Regions from separate parts of the Polaromonas sp. P4_F4 genome, predicted to be linked through region 2. Evidence: riboswitches for the same ligand, from Rfam matches in the RefSeq annotation. Region 2 holds a riboswitch; the other holds the start of a gene.
What was found. Region 2 has a riboswitch for glycine ahead of AC1DUR_RS10720 (D-amino acid dehydrogenase). Riboswitches for the same ligand answer to the same signal wherever they lie in the genome.
Positions count from the first base shown of each region.

Region 1: linked by a shared signal. The riboswitch ahead of gcvT (glycine cleavage system aminomethyltransferase GcvT) and the one ahead of AC1DUR_RS10720 (D-amino acid dehydrogenase) in region 2 are both predicted to bind glycine.

Region 1 is NZ_JBFUJO010000007.1:193,061-199,671, forward strand. Features, by position in the region: gene gcvP (aminomethyl-transferring glycine dehydrogenase) at 1-1,973, opposite strand, end outside; gene gcvH (glycine cleavage system protein GcvH) at 2,006-2,374, opposite strand; gene gcvT (glycine cleavage system aminomethyltransferase GcvT) at 2,495-3,673, opposite strand; glycine riboswitch at 3,719-3,820, opposite strand; glycine riboswitch at 3,842-3,955, opposite strand; gene AC1DUR_RS10350 (TRAP transporter large permease) at 4,008-5,300, opposite strand; gene AC1DUR_RS10355 (TRAP transporter small permease) at 5,464-5,976, opposite strand; gene AC1DUR_RS10360 (TRAP transporter substrate-binding protein) at 6,094-6,611, opposite strand, start outside.
Region 2 is NZ_JBFUJO010000008.1:47,661-54,271, reverse strand. Features, by position in the region: gene AC1DUR_RS10735 (LysE/ArgO family amino acid transporter) at 1-293, opposite strand, end outside; gene AC1DUR_RS10730 (HTH-type transcriptional regulator ArgP) at 452-1,360, shown strand; gene AC1DUR_RS10725 (acylphosphatase) at 1,506-1,784, shown strand; gene AC1DUR_RS10720 (D-amino acid dehydrogenase) at 1,903-3,207, opposite strand; glycine riboswitch at 3,431-3,522, opposite strand; gene argS (arginine--tRNA ligase) at 3,585-5,270, shown strand; gene AC1DUR_RS10710 (SPOR domain-containing protein) at 5,352-5,981, shown strand; gene AC1DUR_RS10705 (thiol:disulfide interchange protein DsbA/DsbL) at 6,285-6,611, shown strand, end outside.

The sequences.
Region 1 (6,611 bases), on a different contig from region 2:
GTGATCATCACGCAGGCCAGGTTGGCGCTGTGCTGTTCGCACTTGGCCTGGAGGTCGGCCATGTCCACATTGCCCTGCGCGTCACAGGCGGTGACGACGACGGTCATGCCCACCATCTGCGCGCTGGCCGGGTTGGTGCCATGGGCTGACGAGGGAATCAGGCAGATGTTGCGGTGGCCCTGTCCCTGTGCTTCATGGTAGGCCTTGATCACTAGCAGGCCGGCGTATTCGCCCTGTGAACCCGCATTGGGCTGCAGGCTGATGCCCGCATAACCGGTGGCCTGGCAGAGCCAGTCGCGCAACTCCTGGTCGAGTTCGGCATAGCCCTGCAGTTGCTCCTGGGGGGCAAAAGGGTGGATGTTGGCAAACTCGGGCCAGGTGATGGGAATCATCTCGCTGGTGGCGTTGAGCTTCATGGTGCAGCTGCCCAGCGGGATCATGCTGCGGTCCAGCGCCAGGTCCTTGTCGCTGAGCATGCGGATGTAGCGCAGCATGCCGGTTTCGGAATGGTGGGTGTTGAACACCGGGTGCGTCAGGAAGGCGCTGGTGCGGCGCAGGTCGGCCGGGATCAGGGACTCGATGCCTTTTTCAAAGGCGCTGACCACGGGCACCGTCTGCCCGGGCTGGGCAAAGAAGGACCAGAGCAGTTCGATGTCCTTGCGGCTGGTGGTTTCGTCCAGCGACACGCCCAGGTGATTGTTCAGTCGAAACCGCAGGTTGGCCCCTGATTGACGGGCGCGCTCAGCGATTAAATTGGTCGCGTCGCCGGTCTTGACGGTGACGGAGTCAAAGGCGCCGCCGTTGGTGATTTCATAACCGAGCTCCTGCAGGCCGCGCACAAAGATGGCGGTGTAGGCGGCCACGCGCTCCGCGATGCGCTTGAGGCCCTGGGGGCCGTGGTAGACCGCATACATGCTGGCTACCACCGCAGGCAGCACCTGGGCGGTGCAGATGTTGGAGGTGGCCTTTTCGCGGCGGATGTGCTGCTCGCGCGTCTGCAGCGCCAGGCGGTAGGTGGGGTTGCCGTGGACGTCGACACTCACGCCCACCAGGCGGCCGGGCAGCGAACGCTTGAACTCTTCGCGACAGGCGAGGTAGGCGGCGTGCGGCCCGCCATTGCCCATGGGCATACCGAAGCGCTGGGTGTTGCCGAGCACAATGTCGGCGTCCCATTCGCCGGGCGGCGCGAGCAGGGTCAGTGCGAGCAGGTCGGCGGCCACGCACAGTGCGGCGCCATCCACATGTGCCTGGCCGGCCAGCGGGCGCAGGTCGTGGATGCTGCCGGTGGTGGCCGGGTACTGGACCAGCACGCCGAAGTAATTGCCTTCGGCCATGAGTTGCGGCACGGTAGCCACTGCGGTGCTGACCTTGATTTCAATGCCCAGCGGTTTCGCGCGGGTCTGGATGACTTCAATCGTTTGTGGATGGCAGTCGCCTGCGACGATGAAGACATTGCTCTTGCTTTTTACGCTGCGCCTGGCCAGCGTCATGGCCTCGGCGGCAGCTGTCGCTTCGTCAAGCATGGAGGCATTGGCAATGGGCATGCCCGTCAGGTCGCACACCATGGTCTGGAAGTTGATCAGCGCCTCCATGCGGCCTTGCGAAATCTCGGCCTGGTAGGGCGTGTAGGCCGTGTACCAGGCGGGGTTCTCCAGGATGTTGCGCAGGATCACGCCCGGCGTGTACGTGCCGTAGTAGCCCTGGCCGATGAAGTTTTTGAACACCTGGTTTTTCGCGGCAATCGCCTTGAGCTGCTTGAGGGCTGCCGCCTCACTCACCGGCGGTGGAATGGCCATTGCGCTGCGGCGTGCGATCGAGCGCGGAACAATCCCGTCTATCAGGTCGCGGCGTGAAGCTGAGCCCACCACACTGAGCATGTGCACTTCGTCGGCCTCATCAATGCCGATGTGGCGTGCGATGAATTCAGAGGGGTTTTCAAGCTCGCCCAGCGGCTTGGCGGATTGCATCAACATGTCGGGAGTTCCGTATCAGGCGGTTTCAAAAATCAGGCGGCGGAAAACTGGGTGTAGCTGGTTTCATCCATCAGGGCGTCCAGCTGCGAGGCGTCGGACAGTTTGATTTTGAAGAACCAGCCGGCGCCCAGCGGGTCGCTGTTGGCCAGCGACGGATCGTTGCGCAGGGCTTCATTGACTTCAACGACCTCGCCGCTCACGGGCATGTAGACGTCCGCGGCGGCCTTGACCGATTCGACCACGCCGGCAGTTTCCTTCTGCGCCAGGGTGGCGCCGACGGCAGGCAGGTCGACAAACACCACATCGCCCAGCGCGTCCTGCGCATGGACCGTGATGCCCACGGTGGCGGTGTCGCCGTCAATCTTGAGCCATTCGTGGTCTTCGGTGTATTTGACAGTCATGAGGTTCTCCAGAAGTTCAAAAGTTCAGTGAAAAGGATTCAGCAAAAAGGATTCAACAAAAAGATTTAGCAAAAAAGATTCAGCAAGTTAACGTGAAAGTAGTAAGAGGCAGCCAAACACTCAGCCGCGGTAGTAGTGGTTGGGCACAAACGGCATGGCCGACACTTCCATCGGAACGGCCTTGCCGCGCACCAGGGCATTCACCCGCGTGCCGATGGCGGAAAACTCGGGGCTCACGTAGCCCATGGCCACCGGCTGGTTGATGGTGGGGCCGAGCAGGCCGCTGGTCACGGTGCCAATGGGCGCGCCCGCGGTGCTTTGCAGTTCGGTGTGGTCGCGCACAGGCACGCGCTCCAGCGCCACCAGGCCCACGCGCATTCGGGTAAGCGTTACCGGGTCGGCCAGCTGCGCCAGAATTTTTTCCGCACCGGGAAACCCTCCGGCGCGCGCGCCGCCGGTGCGCCGGACCTTCTGAATGGCCCAGTTGAGCGCCGCTTCCACCGGCGTGGTGCTGGTGTCAATGTCATTGCCGTAAAGGCACAGCCCCGCTTCAAGCCGCAGCGAGTTCCGTGCGCCCAAGCCAACAGGTTTGACTTCGGGCTGGGCCAGCAGGGCTCTGGCCAGCGTGTCGGCCTGCGATTCGTGCACCGAGATTTCGAAACCGTCTTCGCCGGTGTAGCCGCTGCGCGTGAGGAAGCAGTCGCAGCCCGCCACCGTGAAGCGGCCGCCGGTCATGAACACCAGTTTTTCAACGCCCGGCGCCAGGCGCTGCAAGGCGGTTACCGCCTGCGGCCCCTGCAGAGCCATCAGCGCCATCTCCGGCATGGGGATGACTTCGCACCGGCTGCCGATCTTTTGCTGGATGTGCGCGATATCACCGACCTTGCAGGCCCCGTTCACAATGAGGAACAGGTCGCCGCCCCCGGCGCTGTCGTGCATGTTGCGGTTGAAAAACATCAGGTCATCGATGATGCCGCCGTCGTCATTGAGCAGCAGGCCGTAGCGCTGCTTGCCGGCGGGCAGGTCGACCACATCGACGGGCAACAGGGTTTCCAGCGCAGCCGCCGAATCGGGGCCCACCAGGCGCAACTGGCCCATGTGGGACACGTCAAAAAGTCCCGCCGCCTGGCGTGTGTGGTGGTGCTCGGCCATCAGGCCCGCAGGGTACTGCACCGGCATGGAATAGCCCGCGAATGGCACCATGCGCGCGCTCAACTCTGCGTGCAAGGCATGCAGCGGTGTTTTGAGAAGATCTTCAGGGGTGACAGAAGAAGAGGAGGCAGAAGAGGCGTTAGACAAGGCATTCTCCGGGGGCAAACATGAATCCATGACCCATGGTCATGCGCTGCCCCTGCTGTCCACTTTACCTGAGAGATTCACCTGGCGATGCAGGCTTGCTCCTTCGGTGGGCCGCCTCAAAAGCGGCCTCTCTCCAGTAGGGAACGTTTTCCGGCGCCAGACGCCGGAAAACGGTTGCCAGTCCTTTTGCCTGAGCGTTCAGTGCACCATGGGAGTTAACTTCATGGTGTTCGTGCGCCTTCGGCGGTTTTCGCGGTGAAAACTCTCTCCTGACCTCTCAAGTGTAACGGATGCCGGATTCGGCGATTTGCACCCGACGGGGTGTTATCAGGTGCTATTTGAAGCCCAGCACATGGGGCAGCCAGGTGCTGAGCGCAGGCAGGAAAGTCAGCAGCACCAGCACCGCACCGTGCGCCCAAAGAAAGGGCATCAATTCCCGCACCAGCGGGCCCATGGGTACACGCGATACGTTTGATGTGACAAATAACAGGCCTCCCACCGGCGGCGTAATCATGCCCAGCGTGAGGTTGTAGATGACGATCATCGCAAAATGGATGGGATCTATGCCCAGCTTGACTGCAACGGGCGCAAGAATCGGCGCCAACACCATCACACCGGGCAGCGGCTCAATAAAAATGCCAAACAGCAGCAAAAAGATGTTCACGATGATCAGGAACATCCAGGGAGACAGATTCATCCCGATGATCCAGTCCGCCATCAGCTGCGGCAGGCCCTCGATGGTGAGAATCCATGCGAAAGAGGCGGACAGGCCAATGATGATCAGCACCGAAGCCGTGAGCAGGGCAGAGCGCGCCAGGATGTCGGGCAGGGCTTTCCATTCGAGTGTCCGGTAAACGAATTTGCCGCAGACCAGCGCGTAAAAAACAGCCACCACGGAGGCTTCGGTGGGCGTGAACCAGCCGGCCCGCATCCCGCCCAGAATCAGCACTGGCAGCAGCAGCGCAGGAATTGCCTTCCAGGTGGTGCGCCAGACCTCCGGCCACGGCGGCATGCCGCCGTCGCCTTTGTAATTGCGTTTTTTGGAAACTTGGAAATTGACAACGCACATCGCCACCGCAATCAGGATGCCGGGTAACAGACCCGCGACGAACAGTGCGCCGACAGAAACGTTATCGTCCTGCAGGGCATAGATGATCATGATGATCGACGGTGGAATGATGGGCCCGACAATGGCTGTCGCTGCTGTCAGGGCGGCAGCATAGGAGCGGTCGTAGCCAGCCTTGTCCATCATGCGGATCAGCATGGAGCCCGGTCCTGCGGCATCCGCCAGTGCGGAGCCGGAAATGCCGGAGAAAAAGGTCAGCGACACCACGTTGGTGTAACCCAGGCCGCCCCGCTTGTGGCCGACAAATTGCCCGGCAAAGCGCAGCAGTACCTCTGTGAGCGAACCACCGCTCATCAACTCGGCCGCCAGAATGAAAAACGGCACTGCCATCAGCGGGAAGCTGTCCACGCCGGTAAAGGTTTCCTTTAGCAGTACAAACAGCGGGTAGTTCTCCGCGAGAATCAGCGTGGCGGCGGTGGCAAGGCCCAGCGCAAAGGCAACCGGTACGCCAATGGCGAGAAAAAAGCAGGCTGAAATTATCAGCAGCAGGCTGGCGTTCATAGTGCCCCCACGCTTGCGGCATGGGCCGCCGCGCGAGGCCTTGCAGGCCGCGGCTCGCGAGACGCTTCGCCTCTATCGCCTGTCCAAGCCTGCTCAAGCAGGCTTGGAGCCGCAGGCTCCAGCCCCAAGGGGGCCTTCGGGTCTTGGAGCGGTCCGGCGGCCCTCATAGGGATGCACTCGCAGTCGCATCAAAATGCGCGTCTACGGCAAACAGCCGGTCGCGCACATAAACCCGCACGATCAGCAGCCAGTGCACGACCAGCAGCACGCCGCCAACCGGCATGGCCGCGTAAATATAGGCAAACGGAATCTGCGTGGCCGCCGTCAGCTGAAACATGGTGCGGCCCATGTACAGCCAGCCATACCAGATCATGAAACCGAAGAAGGCGAACAGCAGCGCAGCCACGACAGCCCGCGTGATGATGGCCAATGGCCGGGGCAGCGCATCCTGGAGATTTTCTACAGCGATGTGGCCGCCGTACCGAAGTACCGGTCCGGCACCGAGAAACGTCAGCCAGATCATCATGTGCCGGGAGACTTCTTCGGCCCATTCAATCGACTGGTTGGTCAGGTAGCGCAATGCCACGTTGACAAAAATGATGACGGCCATGGCCGCCAGCAGCAAAATCAGCGCCCAGCGGTTGGCGCTGAGGAAATAGCGTTCGAAGGTCTTCACTGTTGTTCTCGATTGTTCAGCCTGATTCTGCTGGCGGTGATCGCCAGGTGCGACGGGCTGGAGCCTTCCAAAAAAATGCCGCCCGGATAAAGCCGGGCGGCGCCAGGGTTTCGACGCTTAGCGTACGTCCTGGATCTTTTTGATATTGTCGGCGCCAAACTCCTTGGCATAGCTGGCGTAGGCCGGCTTCAGTGCTTCCCGGAAGGCGTTGCCGTCGACTACTTTGGTGACTTTCATGCCTTCTTTTTCCAGCTGGGCAATACCGTTGTTCTCGTCGTCATTGACCTTTTTGCGCTGGGCGGCACCCGCCTTTTTAGCTGCTTCGACAAATACCTTCTTGTCGGCGTCGGACAGCTTGTTCCAGGTTTTTGGGGACAGCAACAGCAAGGCCGGGGAATACACATGACCGGTCAGCGACAGGTGTTTTTGGACCTGCGAAAACTTGGAAGACAGGATCACGGGGATGGGATTCTCCTGGCCGTCCACGGTACCTTGCTGTAGCGCGCCGAACAGCTCAGGGAAGGCCATGGGCGTGGGCAGAATGCCGAAAGTCCGGTAGCCATCCATATGCACCTTGTTCTCCATGGTGCGCATTTTCAGGCCGGCGGCATCGGCGGGTTTGACAATGTCGCGTT
Region 2 (6,611 bases):
CGCATGGCCTGGCCTCCGTAGGCCAGCAGCACCGCGGCGCCCGCGCCCACCATGGCGCCCTGCAGCTTGTCTGACAGGCCGCCGAGTTGCGCCAGCCCCAGCACGCCGGCTGCAATCAGTGCCACGTCGGTCGCGATGCAGACCGCAATGGTCAGCCACAGGTGCTGGCGCAAGAGGCCCATGCGCATCACATGCGCGTTTTGCGGGCCGATGGCCATGATCAGCGACAGGCTGAGCGCCAGTCCGGCGGCGAAAGCCGGGGCCGGGAACATGAGGGTGGAGAAGGCGGGCATGGTGATTTTCTGTTCTGTTCTGCTGTTCTGTTTTGTTCGGGGAATGATCATGTGAACGAGTCATGGAGTGTTCGGGAAAATCGCCTTGAGTTAAATGAATTTAAGTTAAATTGGTGTTGGTCAATAAATACTTGATAAGACCCCAAAGGAACACTGCGATGCTGGATGCCCGCCAACTCGATGCCCTTGCGGCCGTGATCGAATACGGCAGTTTTGGTGCGGCCGCCAAGGCGCTGAGCCTGACGCTGGCCGCCGTGTCGCTGCGCATCAAGTCGCTGGAAGACGCTTTGGGCCAGCGCCTGCTGGTGCGCGGCAAGCAGCTGCATCCCACGCCGGCCGGCCAGGCGCTGCTGGGGCATGTCAAACAGCTCAGGCTGCAGGAGGCGGACTTGCTGGCGAACCTGCAAGGAGGGCGCGGTGCGGGCGCAAAGGCCGTGCCGCTGCAAAGCCTGAGCGTGGCCGTCAATGCCGACTCGCTGACCGGCTGGTTCCTGGCCGGCGTCGCCCCGGCGCTTGAAAAACATGGGCTGCTACTCGACATCGTGGTGGACGACCAGGACCACACGCATGACGCGCTCAAAAACGGCGATGTGACCGGCTGCGTGACGACGCTGGCGCAGTCGATGCGGGGCTGTGTGGCCGAGCCGCTGGGCATCATGCGCTACCACTGCGTGGCGGCCCCCGCGCTGGTGCACAAGTGGCGCGCCGGCAAGGCAACGGTGGCGGCGCAGCGCCTGCTGGCCAGCCCGGCCATTATTTTCAACCGCAAGGATGCCCTGCAGGACGCTTTCCTGGCGCAGCATTTCAATTTGCGCGACGCCCTGTACCCGCGTCACTTTGTCCCGGCGGTGGACGCCTTTGAACTGGCGCTGGAGCTGGGCCTGGGCTGGGGCATGGTGCCCGAGCAGCACCTGGCCGCCCGTGCGCACCGCCCGCCGCTGGCCGAGGTGCTGCCCGGCAAAACGGTCGATGTGGCGCTTTACTGGCAGCACTGGGCCCGCGAGCCTGTGCTGGCCCAGCGCCTCACGCGCGCGGTGAAAGACGCCGCCCGCGTCTTGCTGAACTAGGGCCCGCGCTGGCGCCACGATCTGCGCATCCCGAATGTCGATTCGAAACGGATCGTCGCCTGCCGGCCAGCATTGGCGGAAAATACCTGACAACGCTGCTGAAGCAGCAACAGCGCATCCGGCAACAGCACAAGGGAGATGAGACATGGCAAAACAGTTGCGCATCGCCGGTCTGGTCCAGGGCATCGGCTACCGTGCGGCCTTTGCGGAGCAAGCCCACGCATTCAGGCTCTCCGGCTGGGTGCGCAACCGCCTTGATGGCTCCGTGGAGGCCACTGTGGCCGGCGAAGCCCAGGCAGTCCAGAACATCATCGACTGGGCGGGGCACGGACCGGCCGGCGCGCAGGTGCGCAGCGTGTCGGTGGTCGAGGTGGATGACACGCTGGTGACGGACGGGAAATTTCACATCCGGCCGACGGCTTAGTGCTGCTGATTCGCATGGCCCGGTTGCGCCGCGCGAATTTCAGCAGCCTGCCGGTCGCCGGCGCCGCCCGCGCAAACCGGCAGCAGCCAATCCCGCCGACTCAACCGATTTAGCCGATTTATGCCTGCGTTGCGGGCCGGCCCAGTGACACCCGTTTGCGCTCGGGCACCTGGCCGGTGAAGGCAAAGTCCACCTGAGGTGCGCGTCCGCTGACGATGTCGGCAATCGCCGCGCCCGAGCCGCAGGAGTGCGTCCAGCCCAGCGTGCCATGGCCGGTGTTGAGGAACAGGTTGCGGGTTTTGGAGGCGCCTATGTAGGGCACGTTGGATGGTGTGGCCGGGCGCAGGCCGGTCCAGTACTGCGCATTTTGCCCGTCGGTCATGTCGGGAAAGAGCTGGCGCACGCGCCGCACAATCGCCTCGCAGCGCACCAGGTTCAGGTCGGTGTTGTAGCCCCCCAGTTCGGCCGTGCCCGCAATGCGCAGGCGGTTGCCCAGGCGCGAGAACACCAGCTTGTACTCGTCGTCGGTGAGCGATACGTTGTAGGACGCGGCTTCGTTGATGACCGGCAGCGTGACGGAATAACCCTTGGCCGGGTAGATGCGCAAGGTCTGGCCCAGCAGCCTGGCCCACTGCGGGCTGTAGGCGCCCAGGCACATCACATAGGCGTCGGACTTCAGCTCGCTCACCACCCCTTCGGCGCTGGCAATCTGCACGCTGCTCAGGGTATCGCCCTCCTTGCGCGCGCCCACGATGCGGGTGTTGTACAGGAACTCCACGCCTTGCGCGGCGCACAGGGCTGCCAGCTGGCGGGTGAAGGCATGCGCATCACCCGATTCGTCGCTAGGCGTCATGCTGCCGCCGACGATTTGCGGGCGGCTGGCCGCCAGGGCGGGCTCGATGGCCACGCATTCGTCTGGCGTTTTCATGTCCAGCTCGCAGCCGTGCTCGCGCATCACGGCGGCCGGGCCCTGCGCATCGGCGTACTCCTGCTCGCTGGTGTAGAAGTGCAGGATGCCTTCGGTCTTTTGTTGGTAGTTGATGCCGGTGTCGGCGCGCAGCTTTTGCAGCGTGGCCCGGCTGTACAGGCCCAGGTTGACCATCTGCTTGATGTTGTGCCGGGTACGGCCCGGCGTGCACTGGCGCAAAAAGTCCAGGCCCCAGAGCCACTGGTTCAGGTCGGGGCGCAGGCGAAACAGCAGCGGCGCGTCTTCGCGCATCAGCCACTTCAGCACCTTCAGGGGCGCGCCCGGGTTGGCCCAGGGTTCGGCGTGGCTGACCGAAATCTGCCCGCCGTTGGCAAAGCTGGTTTCCAGGCCGGCGCCGGGCTGGCGGTCGACCACGGTGACCTCGTGGCCGGCCTGGCGCAAAAACCAGGCGGAGGTGATGCCGGTCACGCCGGCGCCCAATACGGTGACTTTCATGATGAAATTCCCAAGGAAAACAAGGCAACAGGCCAGCACGGATGCGCGCAGGCAGCTATGAAATCAATCGTGAATTTCAGGGCGGCAGCGTGCACCAGTGCTGGTGCCGCTCCCACTGTCCTTGGTACCTGAGAGATTCAGCCCGGTATCAGCAGGTGCTGATGGCCAGGATTTGCTCCTTCGGTGGCGGCAGCGTTGCGCTGCAGCTCTCTCCAGATTCGGCATGTTTCATTCAATACGGGGACCTGAGCGATCATGGGAGATTGCGCCTTCGGCGGCTGTTGCAGGGCAACAGCGCTCTCTTGAATGAAAGCAGATTCTCGCATATTGCCCAAGCGCTGGCCAGAAGCGCGGGGCCCACGCCCTAAAATCTCTCCATGCTTCAAATCAAACAAGACTTGCTGGACGCCCTGGGCCAGGCCCTCAAAACCATGGCGCCCGACAGTACCGTGGCGGCAGCCTTCGAGTCGCCCAAGGTGGCGGCCCATGGCGACTTTGCCTCCACCGCGGCCATGCAGCTGGCCAAACCGCTCAAGCTCAACCCGCGCCAGGTGGCGGAAAACCTGCGCGGGCTGCTGCTCCAGGCGCCCGCGTTTGCGCGCTGGGTGGACGCGATCGAAATTGCCGGCCCCGGTTTTCTCAATATCCGGCTCAAGCCCGAAGCCAAGCAGCAGGTGGTGCGGGAAGTGTTGCAGGGTGCAGACCAGTACGGCATGCAATTGGCCGACAGCCCGCATCGCATGATTGTGGAGTTCGTCTCGGCCAACCCGACCGGGCCGCTGCATGTGGGCCATGGCCGCCAGGCGGCGCTGGGCGATGCGATTTGCAACCTGTTTGACACGCAGGGCTGGGATGTGTGGCGCGAGTTCTATTACAACGACGCCGGCGTGCAGATCCAGACCCTGGCCACCAGCACGCAGGCGCGCGCCAAAGGCCTCAAACCGGGCGATGCCGGCTGGCCCGAGCCCGCCTACAACGGTGACTACATTGCCGACATCGCCAATGACTTTCTGGCCAAAAAGACCGTCAAGTCCGACGACCGGGAGTTCACCGCCAGCGGTGATGTCGAAGACATCGACTCGATCCGGCAGTTTGCCGTGGCCTATTTGCGCCATGAGCAGGACCTGGACCTGCGGGCCTTCTCGGTCAGGTTTGACAACTACTACCTCGAGTCCAGCCTGTACAGCTCGGGCCGTGTCGACAGCGCGGTGCAAAAGCTCAAGGACGCCGGTAAAACCTACGAGCAGGACGGCGCGCTGTGGCTCAAGTCGACCGACTACGGCGACGACAAAGACCGCGTGATGAAAAAGGGCGACGGCAGCTACACCTACTTTGTGCCGGACGTGGCCTACCACCTGGCCAAATGGGAGCGCGGTTTCAGCAAGGCCATCAACATCCAGGGCATGGACCACCACGGCACGATTGCCCGCGTGCGCGCCGGGCTGCAGGCCGCCAGCGCCGGCATTCCGCAGGGCTACCCCGACTACGTGCTGCACACCATGGTGCGCGTCGTGCGCCATGGCGAAGAGGTCAAGATCTCCAAGCGCGCCGGCAGCTATGTCACGCTGCGCGACCTGATCGAATGGACCAGCGCGGACGCCGTGCGCTTCTTTTTGCTCAGCCGCAAACCCGACACCGAGTACGTCTTTGATATCGACCTGGCGCTGGCAAAAAATAATGAAAACCCGGTGTACTACGTGCAATACGCCCATGCGCGCATCTGCTCGATTCTCGGCACTTGGGCCGCGCAGGGCGGCGATCAGGGCCAGCTGAAAAGCGTGGACCTGTCGGCACTGGTCAGCCCGCAAGCCCAGGCCCTGATGCTGCTGCTGGCCAAGTACCCCGACATGCTCAGCAACGCGGCCGCCGGTTTGGCGCCGCACGACGTGGCCTTTTATCTGCGCGAGCTGGCCGCCTGCTACCACAGCTATTACGACGTCGAGCGGATTCTGGTGGACGATGAAGCCGTCAAGCTGGCGCGCCTGGCGCTGGTCGCCGCGACGGCGCAGGTGCTGCACAATGGCCTCAAGGTGCTGGGCGTCAGTGCGCCCCACAAAATGTAGGCAACCATGAAGCACACACAGCGGAATTCAGAGCGAAATTCAGAGCGGGATTCAGAGGCAGGCAAGAAAATTGGGCAAGGTATGAGAAAACAACAAGGCGGAACCCTGCTGGGTCTGGTTATTGGCGCGCTGATCGGCCTGGGCGCCGCGCTGGCCGTGGCGGTCTACATCACCAAAGTGCCGGTGCCTTTCATGAACAAGAGCCAGTCGCGCAATCCCGACAGCGACGCCGCGGAAGCCAAAAAGAACCGGGACTGGAACCCGAATGCCCCGCTGGCGGGCAAAACGCCTGTGAAGCCGCTCCCTTCTGCTTCCAGCGCTTCCGGCGAACCCGGCATTGTGCCGGCCCCCGCCACGGCGACCGCGCCCAAGGCAGCTCCCGCGCCCCCGGCGAAGCCCGCCACCTCCGCGGATCCGCTGGGCGATCTCGCCAAGGCCAGGGCGGACGCCGCGCCCGCCGTCTCGGGCGTTGACCCGTTCAGTTATTTTGTCCAGGCCGGTGCATTCCGTACGCCAGAAGACGCGGAGCAGCAGCGCGCCAAGCTCATGCTGCTGGGCGTGCAGGCCAAGGTGAGTGAGCGCGAGCAGTCGGGCCGAACGGTGTACCGCGTGCGCGTTGGCCCCTTTGATAAAAAAGAAGACGCCGACAAGGTCAAGGAGCGGCTGGACGGCAACTCGATAGAAACGGCCCTCGTCAGGGTGCAGCGCTAGAGTGTGGTGTTGCACGCTATCCGGTACATAAAACCGTGTCTTTTTGCCCATGGCGGCGTTGCAAATCCTCGCAATAGTGGAACTATTGCTGTGGTTTGCGCCTTGCCCTGAACAAAAATCCATCGGTTTTATTTGTACCGTCAAGCATGCAACACCACACAGGGTGAACTTTTATGGGCGGGGGCGTACCAACCCCTGTACGAAACGGCCGGCCGGCTTGTTTTTTTCACTGAATAAGTAAGTGGCCGCTTTGCAAAATACCCCCACACAGACCCACAGACCAGGAAACCAGGAGAAAAATTGATGCAACGACGTGAGTTTTCGCTTTCAGCCGCTACCGTGGCAGCCGCCGCCACTTGGGGAGGCGTTGCGCTGCCCACAGCCGCGCAGGCTCAGGCCCGCGCCTTCAAGGAGGGAACGGATTATTTGACGCTGGGCAAACCCGCTCCCACCGACGTGCCTGCCGGCCAGGTCGAAGTGGTGGAATTTTTCTGGTACAGCTGCCCGCATTGCAACGCCTTTGAGCCGCAACTCGAGGCCTGGATCCAGAAAGCACCCAAAGACGTGACCGTCAGGCGCGTGCCGGTGGCCTTCCGTCCCGATTTTGAGCCGCAGCAGCGTCTTTTTTAT